3 regions of the Enteractinococcus fodinae genome follow, and region 3 is predicted to be linked to each of the others. Evidence: predicted binding sites of a transcription regulator. Region 3 holds the regulator's gene; each other region holds the start of a gene.

Evidence for each region. Region 3 encodes HrcA, which represses chaperone genes, less so after heat shock. Its sites were predicted from a motif close to TTNGCACTCGNNNNNNNCGAGTGCNAA; they were not measured.
Region 1: the regulator HrcA is predicted to act here: its motif matches at 2,763-2,789, upstream of groL (chaperonin GroEL).
Region 2: the regulator HrcA is predicted to act here: its motif matches at 2,795-2,821, upstream of groES (co-chaperone GroES).

The regions. Positions count from the first base shown of each region.
Region 1 is NZ_JAVDYJ010000001.1:2,094,448-2,098,646, forward strand. Features, by position in the region: gene J2S62_RS09755 (SDR family oxidoreductase) at 1-853, opposite strand, end outside; gene groL (chaperonin GroEL) at 994-2,631, opposite strand; gene J2S62_RS09765 (LytR C-terminal domain-containing protein) at 2,839-3,507, opposite strand; gene J2S62_RS09770 (DUF3263 domain-containing protein) at 3,504-3,743, opposite strand; gene J2S62_RS09775 (uracil-DNA glycosylase) at 3,818-4,199, shown strand, end outside.
Region 2 is NZ_JAVDYJ010000001.1:818,949-823,147, reverse strand. Features, by position in the region: gene J2S62_RS03935 (organic hydroperoxide resistance protein) at 84-506, opposite strand; gene groL (chaperonin GroEL) at 713-2,305, opposite strand; gene groES (co-chaperone GroES) at 2,356-2,652, opposite strand; gene J2S62_RS03920 (MarR family winged helix-turn-helix transcriptional regulator) at 2,870-3,370, shown strand; gene J2S62_RS03915 (MFS transporter) at 3,394-4,199, shown strand, end outside.
Region 3 is NZ_JAVDYJ010000001.1:1,548,026-1,552,224, reverse strand. Features, by position in the region: gene hemW (radical SAM family heme chaperone HemW) at 1-151, shown strand, start outside; gene J2S62_RS07300 (DUF4870 domain-containing protein) at 164-553, opposite strand; gene J2S62_RS07295 (DUF3097 family protein) at 676-1,524, opposite strand; gene hrcA (heat-inducible transcriptional repressor HrcA) at 1,682-2,695, shown strand; gene dnaJ (molecular chaperone DnaJ) at 2,777-3,913, shown strand; gene J2S62_RS07280 (16S rRNA (uracil(1498)-N(3))-methyltransferase) at 3,910-4,199, shown strand, end outside.

The sequences.
Region 1 (4,199 bases), 550 kb from region 3:
CACGCAGCTGATCTGCCAGAGATATCGGCAAGATCTTCAGCCAGTTGGCTAACGCAGCAGCAGGTGGCAGCACCAACTGACGCTTTCCGGCCTCAAGCGCCCGGAAAATTCGCTGGGCTACGTCGGAAGGTTCCAAGATGGGTAACAGCGGATTGGGGGAACTGGCGCCAGCAAACATCCCGGTGGACACGTAGAAGGGGTGGACCGATAGGGTGTGAATCCGGCGCCCATGATGGCGTAGCTCGGCCCGTAGGGACTCAGTGAATCCGTGTGCTGCCCACTTCGAGGCCGCATAGTCGGTTTGCCGGGCGACTCCGGTGAGCGAAGCAGCCGAGGCAATGACGGTGACTGACCCGAAATTATTCGTCAGCATATTCGGCAGAAACTGGCGGGTGACACGATACAGCGCCAACGCGTTGACCTGAAAGGTATACTCTACGTCCTCGTGATTTTGGTCCAGAAAGAGCTTGCCGGTCACGACCCCGGCATTATTGATCAGAAAATCGATCCCGCCGATGCGCTGGCGCACGGCATGGCCCGCGGCATCGACTGACTCATCTGAAGCCAGATCCACCACGTCATAGGAAGCATCTATGCCCAGCGACTGGATGTGTTCAACGGTCGCCGCTGCAGCATCGGGGTCGATATCCCAGACCACGACGTGCGATGCAGAACGCTGTGCTGCCCCCAGAGCCAAAAGACGCCCTAGTCCAGACCCGGCGCCGGTCACCAAGACGGTTTGGCCGCGCAACGACATTTGTCGTTCGGCTCGTTTGCGGTACCAGACCCCTGCGGCGCCCAGGGCACCCGCGCTGAAGGTAATGTTCCGAGCGGCACGTAGCAGTTTGCTCACGACGATTCCTTTCTGACCTCTCGAGTCATTCTACCGAGGCTTCAGAAGCTGTGAGTACACCTGAGGGTATTAACGGCAGTTGCCCCGGTGAAACACCGGGGCAACGCGTCAGACATGTGAGCTGTACGAAGACAGCGAGCTTACATCATGCCGCCCATACCACCCATTGGGTCCATGCCACCGGCAGCGGCAGCTGGATCAACAGGTTCTGGCTTCTCAGCAATAACAGCTTCGGTCGTCAGGAACAGGCCTGCGATCGATGCGGCGTTTTCCAGTGCGGAACGGGTGACCTTCACTGGATCGTTGATGCCAGCTTCCAGCAGGTTGATGTACTCGCCGGTTGCTGCGTTCAAGCCGTGCTCTGCTTCAAGGTTCTTGACCTTGTCGACGACCACACCTGGCTCGAAGCCAGCGTTTTGGGCGATTTGTTTCAGTGGTGCTTCGATGCCGATTTTCACAATGTTGGCACCGGTGGCTTCATCGCCTTCTAGCTTCAGATCGGCAAATGCGGTCTGTGCAGCTTCGATGAGTGCTACGCCACCACCGGCGACGATGCCTTCTTCAACGGCAGCTTTCGCGTTGCGGATGGCGTCTTCGATGCGAGCCTTGCGTTCTTTGAGCTCGACCTCGGTTGCTGCACCGGCGCGGATGACGGCAACACCGCCGGCCAGTTTGGCCAGGCGCTCTTGCAGTTTTTCGCGGTCGTAGTCCGAATCGGTGTTTTCGATCTCGGTACGGATCTGCGAGACCCGACCGGCGATCTGCTCGGAGTCGCCGGAACCTTCAACGATGGTGGTTTCGTCCTTGGTGACAACCACCTTGCGGGCGGTGCCCAGCATGTCAAGGTTGGCGTTTTCCAGGGTCAGGCCAACTTCTTCGGAGATGACCTGGCCGCCGGTGAGGATCGCGATGTCGTTGAGCATAGCCTTACGACGGTCGCCGAAGCCTGGGGCTTTGACGGCGACTGACTTGAAGGTGCCACGGATCTTGTTGACCACCAGGGTTGCCAGGGCTTCGCCTTCAATATCTTCGGCGATGATCAGCAGTGGTTTGTTCGACTGCATGACCTTTTCGAGGATGCCAACCATATCTCGGGCGTTGGAGATCTTGGAGTTGACGATCAGGATGTAAGGGTCTTCCAGAACTGCTTCCTGGCGTTCGCCGTCGGTGGCGAAGTAGCCGGAGATGTAGCCCTTGTCGAAGCGCATACCTTCGGTCAGTTCCAGATCCAGGCCGAACGTGTTGGACTCTTCAACGGTCACAACGCCTTCTTTGCCGACCTTATCCAAGGCTTCAGCAATCAGGCGACCGATTTCGAAGTCACCGGCTGAGATCGCAGCGGTGTTAGCAATTTGTTCAGTGGTTTCGACTTCACGAGCCTGCTGCTGCAATGCGTCGGTGACAGCTGTAACGGCTTTGTCGATGCCGCGACGCAGGGCGATTGGGTCGGCTCCGGCTGCAACGTTGCGCAGGCCTTCGGAGACCAGCGCCTGGGCCAGAACGGTTGCGGTAGTCGTACCGTCACCAGCGACATCATCGGTGCGCTTGGCGACTTCTTTGACCAGCTCGGCGCCAATCTTTTCGTATGGGTCTTCTAGTTCGATCTCTTTTGCGATCGAAACACCATCGTTGGTGATGGTCGGTGCGCCCCACTGTTTTTCCAGTACGACGTTGCGGCCACGTGGGCCCAGGGTTACCTTGACCGCCTCAGCCAGAGCGTTGAGACCCGCTTCTAGGCCGCGGCGTGCTTCTTCGTCAAATGCAATGGTCTTAGCCATGTATTGCACGGTCCTTTCGGGACGAGTTGGTTCCACACCTGCACCACAGTGCCCGCGACGGCAAACTCCTGCCCTGACCGGGTGGCGGTACAGAAGTTTCAGCTGATGGTGAGGTTTATCTGCGGGCAACTTTGGCAGTCACACCCGCAGAGTGCTAACACTAGTTTTAGCACTCGGGACCCCTGAGTGCAAGTAGCTAAAGTTCTGTTAATCAGCGGTGAGCACGACGAGCACACCGTCAACAGAGGCCTCATACACCGCGACCGCACCGACTTCGTCTGCCACGGCGCGCGCGGTCGCCTCGTTATCGGAGTAAAACACCGTCGTTTGAGCCGGGACCTGACCGCTCCAGTTGTCCGCGACCGGCACATTAAACCCGGCCGAACCGAGCTCTTGAGCGACCTGTGCGGCATAGCCCTGAATGGTGGAGGCGTTATACACACCTACCGGCAACTCATAGTCGACGGCTTCATCAGGAGCCTCGGTTTCTTCCGGGGAGGGCTCTTCTGGTTCCGGTGTCTCGTCGACTTCTTCAACCTCAACGGTCTCGGGGGCTTCGACCTCTTCGACGGGTTCGGGCTCGTCGAGCTCTTCTACCTCGTCGTCGACATCTTGGGGTTCATCGTCAACCGGAGCGATGACCGTCTCTTCGGACTCTGGACCGGCCTGATTTAGCGGGTCAGACGGATACAACCATAAATAGGAGCCGATACCAACGGCGAGCGCTGCTCCGCCGGCGAGAATAATGGCGTTGAGTTGTCCGGCACCTTTGGGTACGGGAAACTCTTTGCGGTGTGCACCCTGTTGGGTCGTGTAGCGTTCGACGTCGTCGAAGCGATCCCGGGGGTATTGATCTTGTGTCGATTGCTGGGTCACGGAGTCATACCTTCTACACGCTGGACTGTCGAGCGTGCGTTTAATAACCGTTCTACGAGCATCGGATCGTATGCATAGGCGCGTTCGGTGGTGATCAGCCGGGCAAGCTTGTGATAGTACCGGGTTGGGGTCATGCCGAAGGTATCGGTGATATCTCGGTCTTTAGCACCGGCGTAATGCCAGGAGCGTTTTTCGAATTCCAGCATTTGCTGGTCTATCGCGCTCAGCGCTGCCATGCTTCCCCCTTCTGATCGATTCGTCGCCACCAGTCTAAACTACCGCATCCTTCAGACTTCGTTAGGCTAATCCCATGACCTTTTCTGCTTGGCCAAATATTCATCCCTCTTGGCACCCAGTGTTGGCCCCTGTGGTCGAAGAGCTGACTGCACTCACCGAACATATCCGTTCTCGCCGAGAGGCCGGTGAGCACATTGAACCGCAACCGGAAAACGTCTTGCGGGCCTTTCGGATGCCCTTGGACGCCGTCAAGGTGCTCATCGTCGGGCAAGACCCCTACCCGACTCCCGGTCATGCGGTGGGGCTGAGCTTTGCCCTGCATCCACATGTGCGGCCGATTGCGCGATCGCTGGTCAATATCTTTCAGGAATTACACGATGATCTCGGCATCGAACCGGCGGAGTCTGGTGATCTGTCAGCATGGGAAGCCCAGGGTGTGATGTTGTTGAACCGAG
Region 2 (4,199 bases), 730 kb from region 3:
CGCCGCCGATTGAGAACTTCCCCGCTGAGCGCCGCGCATGTCCCGACGATGGTGTGCCGGGGCATGCGCGTCACGTGCGATGCTTAGATCGCGGTGATTTTTACGGGGATGTTGCCCCGAACTGCCTTCGAATAGGGGCACAATTCGTGCGTGCGTTCCGCGACCTGCTGTGCGGTTTGCTGTTCAACGCCCGGAATTTCAACCTTCAACTCGACGGATAGGCCGAAGCTTTCGCCTTCTTTACCAATGCCGACTTCCGAGTAGACGACAGCGTCACTCGTATCGACGTCGAATTCTTTACCGGCCAGACCTAATGCGCTGCGGAAGCAGGCGCCGTAACCGACGGCAAAGAGTTGCTCGGGGTTGGCGCCGCCGCCAGGTCCGCCTTGTTCCTTCGGCGCGCGTAGGTCGACATCAACCATACCGTCATCGGTCGTTCCACGGCCGTCACGGCCACCGGTGATCTCAGCTTTTGCGGTGTATGCGATCTTTTCAGGTGTCTTCATACATGTGCTCCTCTCATCGAAGCTGCGTTGCTTCAGTTCAGGTGCCGAATGACTGGCGACCCATCTCCCAGCATCGTCATTTGGGTCCTCAGTGTCTAGGAATGAGCACGCGTGACAGACATTTCACAGGTGCTTATCTGGTTCTTAATGCACAAGACCTCCATCCCGAAGCTGGGATGGAGGTCTTGGGTGAAGCGTGGAAGAGCTTAGTCTTCTTCGTCTTCGACCTGGTCTGCGACCAGGGTTTCGGTGGTGAGCACCATACCGGCGATCGAGGCGGCGTTGGCCAGGGCCGAACGGGTCACCTTGACCGGGTCGATGATGCCGGCATCCACGAGGTTGCCGTATTCACCGGTTGCGGCGTTGTAGCCTTCGTTTGGCTTCAGATCGGCTACGCGGGAAACAACGACGGAGCCGTCTTCGCCAGCGTTCAGGGCGATCCAGCGGGTTGGCTGAACGATGGCGCGGCGCACAACGTTGACGCCGGAAGCTTGGTCTGATGGCAGATTCTTCAAAGAATCGGCTTCATCAAGGGCGGCAGCAGCGTTGATCAGGGCGGTACCGCCACCGGCAACGATGCCTTCTTCCAGTGCTGCACGGGTTGAAGAGACCGCATCTTCGATGCGACCCTTGCGCTCTTTGAGCTCAACCTCGGTGGCAGCGCCAACTTTGATGACCGAAACGCCACCGGCCAGTTTGGCCAGACGTTCCTGGAGTTTTTCACGATCCCAGTCGGAGTCGGTGGCTTCGATCTCGGAACGGATCTGCGAAACACGGTCAGCAACGTCCTGGGCTTCACCGGCGCCATCCACAATGGTGGTGGCTTCCTTGGTGACGGTTACGCGACGTGCGCTACCCAGCACTTCCAGACCAACCTGATCCAGTTTCATGCCCAGGTCTTCTGAGACGACCTGTGCACCGGTCAGGGTGGCAATATCCTGGAGCATGGCTTTGCGGCGGTCACCGAAGCCAGGGGCTTTGACGGCAACTGCGTTGAGGGTACCGCGCAGTTTGTTCACAACCAGGGTCGACAGGGCTTCGCCGTCGACATCTTCGGCAATGATGAACAGTGGTTTCTTTTCCTGCAGGACTTTTTCCAGCAGTGGCAAGAAATCCTGGACGTTGGAGATCTTGGACTGGGTCAGCAGAATGTATGGATCTTCCAGCACGGCTTCCTGACGCTCCGCGTCAGTGACCATGTATGGCGACAGGTAACCCTTGTCGAATTCCATACCTTCGGTGATTTCCAGTTCGGTGTCAGTGGTCGAGGATTCTTCAACGGTGATAACACCGTTGACACCGACGGTGTCGAATGCCTTGGCCAGCAGTTCGCCGATTTCGGTTTCACCCGAGGAAATGGCGGCCACGTGGGCAACCATGTCACCGGATACTTCTACGGCGTTTTCCAACAAGCGTTCCTGCAGTACTTCTACGGCAGCTTCGACACCTTTTTTGACTTCTCCGGGTGCTGCACCGGCAGCTACCAGACGCAGACCCTCATTGACCAGAGCCTGGGCAAGAACGGTTGCGGTCGTGGTGCCGTCACCGGCGATGTCTTGAGTTTTGGTGGCAACTTCTTTTGCCAGCTGGGCACCCATGTTTTCATAGGGGTCTTCCAGTTCGACTTCGCGTGCAATGGTCACGCCGTCGTTGGTGATGTTTGGGGCGCCCCATGATTTATCGAGGACAACGTTGCGGCCTTTTGGACCAAGGGTGACTTTTACGGTGTCAGCCAGCTTGTCCACACCGGCCTGCAGTGCGCGACGAGCATCGTCTCTGAATAGCAGCTGTTTAGCCAACTGTGCTCCTTTATGGTTCGGTTCGAAAAATGGTTACTGACGGGGCAGACTTATTTTTCGATGACAGCCAGCACGTCACGAGCAGACAGGACCAGGTACTCCTGGCCGCTGTATTTCACTTCGGTGCCGCCGTATTTGGAGAACAACACAACGTCGCCTTCGGAAACATCAACGGAGATGCGTTCGCCGTTATCAGCAACGCGGCCTGGGCCGACTGCTACGACTTTTCCTTCTTGTGGTTTTTCCTGTGCGGTATCTGGGATAACCAAACCGGAAGCAGTGGTCTGCTCGGCGGCCAGTGGTTCAACTACGATGCGGTCCTCAAGAGGCTTGATGGAGACAGCCATGAATCTCTCCTACTAATGTAAAAGGTAAATATTCTGATTATGCCGGGCAAGCCACCCGTCGTCGCGGGTGCCGGATGGCTGGAACCTAAAGGCTTTTAGCACTCGCAGCATGCGGGTGCCAATTCCCAACTGTATTACCGGATTAGCACTTGGTCAAATAGAGTGCTAATCCCGTGATCCATTGCACATTCACATAGGGCGTTTATATAATCTCTTTATGTATTCCACGCCTGATCCCCTGGCAGATCCCCCAGAACACTCAGCGACCGCCAAGGCCCAGGCAAGTACGCCGCAGCAGCCACTAGCTAATCAAATCCTGGCATCGGCTTCGCGCTTCGCCCGCGTGGTCACCCAGGCTTCTGACATTCCAATTTCGGCCGTCTCAATGCGCGCGCTAGGGTACATCGAACGCCACGGTCCGCAGCGCATCTCACGCATGGCGGCCTACGAATCCATCTCGCAGCCGGCAATGACTTCTGCGGTGAACCGCCTCGAAGAAGACGGACTCGTAGTGCGCCACGAGGACCCCGCCGATGCACGGGCTCAACTGGTCGTACTGACTGAGACCGGCCGGCAGCTCCTTGACGAGTATCGCCAGCAAGTTGCCACCGTCTTACAGCCCAAACTTGAAGCCCTGTCAGTCGAGGAATACTCCGCTATTGAGCGCGCAGTCGATTTACTCAATTCCCTCACCGACGATCTGACAGGAAACGCCTAACCCACGAAAGCAGCTGATCACTCATGTCCAGCAGGACAGCCGGAAAGTTTTTAGCACAACCCGCCAGCGTGTGGGCCATTACGTTTGCCACTGCAGTGTCCTTTGTCGGCATCGGTCTGGTCTCCCCCATCTTGCCCACCATCGCAAACGAACTCCAGGCGTCCGCCTTTGAATCGATGCTGCTTTTTACCTCATCCTTGCTGGTCACGGCCGGCACCATGTTTTTTGCGGGCTTCATTTCGACGAGGATCGGCATCAAAGCCACACTCGTCTCCGGGCTGGTACTCATCATTATTTTTGCTGGCATTTCCGGGCTGTCAGATACGATCGGTCAGATCATTGGACTTCGCGCTGGCTGGGGTTTCGGCAACGCACTGTTTTTCACCATGGCACTGGCGGGTATTGTTGGCGCAGCCAACGGTGGCTCCGCCGCTGCCATTATCTTGTACGAGGCCGCGCTTGGTATGGGAATGGCTCTGGGCCCGCTCGTGGGAGGCACCTTGGGCACGATCTCCTGGCGAGCACCCTTCCTCGGAACCGCCTTGCTGACGGCACTTGCCGCGACCACAATCGCAATCTTTGTCAAACCCCTCCCCAAACCCGACGACATGCCCATCTCTGTCGGGTTCAGCGTCCTTCGACGTCGCCCCCTGCTCGTCTGGTCAGCAGCCTCCCTCTGTGCGAATTTCACGGTCATCTGTGTCTTGGCCTATGCCCCACACGCACTGGCCGGGGCAGCAAAGGCCTCCGGTGCAGAGCACTCATCGCTCACCCTTGGACTCGTCTTTTTTGGCTGGGGTAGCGCCTTAGCTATTTTTTCGCTCGTGCT
Region 3 (4,199 bases):
CCATGCCGCCCAGCATGCGATGACTGAAACCCAGCTCTTAGCAACACAAGGTCTCATTGAACCCGACGCTCTGGAAGCAGGACGCATTGTCCCAACCTTGCGCGGCCGCCTCCTCGATGATGCCATCACCCGGCGCTTGGCCGGTTTTTAGCACCGAGTCAGGCTATCGAATAATACGGAGATTGAACGGGTAGCGATAAGGACGTCCCTTATTAACTTCGATACCCGCAATGACTCCTGAGATCGTCATGAACAGCCAGAGCAATACTGCAACCACACCGAAGATCGCGCCCATTACGGGCAAAAACGCCAAAATATTGAAGGCAATCGCCACGACGGTGAGCGGCAAGGTGAAGTTCAACGCTTCCTTGGCTTCTTGTTCGGAAAACGGACCGCGAGAGCGAAACACGATGAACACCACAAGTGAGGGGACAAATCCCAGGAACGCACCAAAGTGAGCAACTGTTGCCCATTGGCGGTCTTCAGATGGCGTCAGGGGACCACGAGTGGTGGAACCGGGGCCATTCTGTGAGGTGCCAGGGGATTGCGACACGGCGAGCATCCTTTACGTTTCATTCAGCAGGAAGTAACCCGGCTGATCATAGCAAACAATCACCAGTCTAAACCCGATTATGTGGCTGGCCTGACATCTATGAGCGAGTCAGAGCTATTCAGCTAATCGTGGACTGTCACGAAATCAATCATATGCTCAACCCTGCCCAAAAGCTCGGGCTCAAGATCAGTGAAATTCTTAACTCGAGCCAGGATGGTCTTCCAACCCCGCCCGATATCCGCCGGGGTTTTATGGGGGAGACCCAACCTGGCAAGCATCCCGGTTTTCCAGTCTTCACTGCGTGGAATCTTCGGCCAGGCTTTGATCCCTATCACCTCAGGTTTCACTGCTTGCCAGATGTCCACATACGGGTGACCTACGATCAGCACGTTGTCTTTGGCGCCTGCAACCTGCATGGCCTGTGCTGCCAAGCGTTCCTCTTTCGACCCCGACACGAGGTGATCTAGCAAGATCGCCAGGCGACGGCGTGTTGCTGGCTGGAATGCGCGGACGGCCTCGGCCAGATCATCAACCCCGTGCAAGGGTTCTACTACCACGCCTTCTACGCGCAGATCCTCCCCCCAAATCTTTTCAACCAATTCGGCATCATGGACACCCTCGACCCAGATCCGCGATGCTTTGGCGACTTTTGCGCGCTGCGTTCCGACTGCCCGAGAACCTGAGGCGGTGCGCTGCGGTGCTGACTGGCGGGCCGGAGAGGGGACGACAAGTTCGACGGGCTGACCGTCAATCATAAAGCCCAGCCCCAATGGGAAAGAACGTCGCCGGTCTCGGCGCCCTGCTAACACTACGAGGTGAACCCCGCCGGATTTCTCAATACGCTCGACCGCCCCGGTAAAGCCCGAAGTCGCATCCTCAACGACTAACCCTCTGGCCGCTGCTACTTTTTTCGGGGCGGTAACGGCCGGGCGACCGACAGTCTCGGATGGTCCCCACTGGTCCCAATTCATAGCCTAAGATCTCTTTCTGCTCGAGTGCTCAATTGAGGTTATCAAAGGCTGATCAGTCAACAGCGAAGAACCAGCAAGTCATTCTGTAATCCCTGACAGTTTCCGGCTAGCATTAGCACTGAACTGTCTACAGTGCTAATTTTTTTGGGGAGGGTGGATGACTGACCAGCCACGGCGTATGAAAGTTTTGCAAGCCATCGTGGAAGACTATGTTGCCTCCCGGGAGCCGGTCGGCTCGAAAGCTCTCGTGGAACGCCACGATCTGGGCGTGTCATCGGCAACCGTTCGCAACGACATGGCCGCACTCGAAGACGAGGGCCTGATTGAAGCGCCGCACACCTCCTCGGGGCGAGTCCCCACGGATAAAGGGTACCGCTATTTCGTTGACCGCATCTCAGAGGTTCGGCCCTTGTCTGTCGCCGAACGACGTGCGGTGACCACGCTGCTCAATAATGCCGACGATATTGACGACGTCATGGCCTCGACCGTCCAGGTACTATCGCAGCTGACACGTCAGGTTGCCGTAGTGCAATACCCCCAAATGGACTCGTCAGTGATCCGTCGGGTGGAGTTTGTCATCTTGTCTGAAGACCGGATGTTGGCAGTACTCATCCTGTCGACCGGGCGGGTTGATCAGCGTGTGGTGTATGTCAATGAACCCGTTGATCAGCAGCGGCTTGATGTTCTCGCCCAGGTATTTATGAAGTATCTGGATAACGTCAGCCCTTACGAGATGACGAAAGCGCTAGCACAGATTCACACGGTGATCCCACGCGAAGATCAAACGTTGGCTGAAGTTCTAGGGCGTGCCCTGCAATTGTTAGCAGAAGAAGGTCATCGTGACCGTATTATGCTAGCCGGCACAGCAAACCTCGCCCGGTCTCCACAAGATTTCGGTTCTTCCATCGGTCCGATTCTTGAAGCCCTGGAAGAACAAGTAGTCTTACTGAAACTGTTGACAGAAATGGAACAAGACGCGCACGGGGTATCGGTACGTATCGGTGATGAGAACTTCGGTTCACTAGGGGACACCTCGGTGGTGGCCGCAGGATACGGGCCAGGAGATGCCGCCAAGATCGGTGTAGTGGGTCCAACCCGCATGGATTACCCCTCGACGATGTCAGCGGTACGGGCGATCGCACGATACTTATCACGGATTTTGTCAAGTTAGCCTATAGGCGCGATAATAGACGTTCGACCATGTAACGGTTTCAGGCAGACAGGCTTGAACTGAAAGGAACTCGACCAACAAGTGGCACAAGATTATTACCAGATCCTGGGTGTTGACCGTAACGCCACAGAACAAGAAATCAAAAAGGCCTACCGCAAAAAGGCCCGTCAATTGCACCCGGATCACAACCCTTCCGAAGAAGCCTCTGAACAGTTCAAAGCCGTTACTCACGCCTACGAAGTGCTCTCGGATAGTACAAAGCGTCGAAATTATGACGCGACCGGCCACGAAGATGGCCGTCAGGCAGGCTTTGGTGGTGCCGGCGGATTCGGCGGGTTCTCCGACATCTTTGAAACGTTCTTCGGGGGTGGTGGAAGTGGTGGCCCGGCGTCCCGCGCCCGTCGTGGACAAGATGCCCTGATCGCGACACATATCGATCTCGAAGAAGCGGTCTTCGGTACAGAAAAGACCATTGAGGTCGAAACCGCGGTGCGATGTGAACGCTGTGAAGGCTCGGCCATGGAACCTGGTACGCATCCAGAAACCTGTACAACGTGTCGTGGTGCTGGACAGATTTCTCGTCCCGTCGATTCCATTCTGGGTCGCATGATGACCACCGAAACCTGCCCAACCTGCCGCGGTTTTGGGGACGTCATTACCGATCCTTGTGGCCAATGTTCTGGCCAGGGACGCGTCCGCGAGCGGGTTTCCTTTACGGTCAAAGTACCTGCCGGCGTCCGTGACGGTACCCGCATCCAACTTGCCGGCCGCGGCGAGGCCGGAGTGGCCGGTGGCCCGAACGGCGATCTTTACCTCGAGATTCGCGTCCGGGAACACGACATTTTCACTCGCCAGGGTGACAACCTGCACGCCACGATGACCGTGCCCATGACCGCTGCCGCATTGGGCACCGAAATTACCGTGGATACTTTCGACGGAGAACAGGCTTTCACCATCGAACCCGGCACGCAGTCGGGACATGTGGTCACGTTGAAAAATCTCGGCGCAAAAAGGCTCCAGGGCAACGGCCGCGGTGATATGAAAATCACCCTCAACGTTGCTACTCCAACCCGCCTAACTGACGAACAGCGCGACCTGCTGACGCAATTGGCCGAATTGCGTGCCGAAGACGTGGCCAACGGTGAAGTCGAATCCCGGGGCTTTTTCTCTCGCCTCAAATCCGGATTCGACAACATGTTTTCCCACGATGAATCGTGACACGCCCGCTGTTCTATAGTTCGGACGTGACGGGCAAGGCTCCAGGAGACGCTGTCTATCTGGACGCTGCGACTTCAGCTCATGCGATCCGCTCCCAGCGGTTGGGCCTGGGGGATCTGCTCATGGTGTCCGACGGGGCCGGTACATTAGCACACGGCACCATCACCTCAGCTGACCCGCAGTCGGCCGGCATAATCGTCGAGACGGTCGAAGTCCAACCCAGCCCAGCCGTGCGGATCAACCTGGTACAAGCACTGGCCAAAGGCGATCGGGACCTCATGGCAGT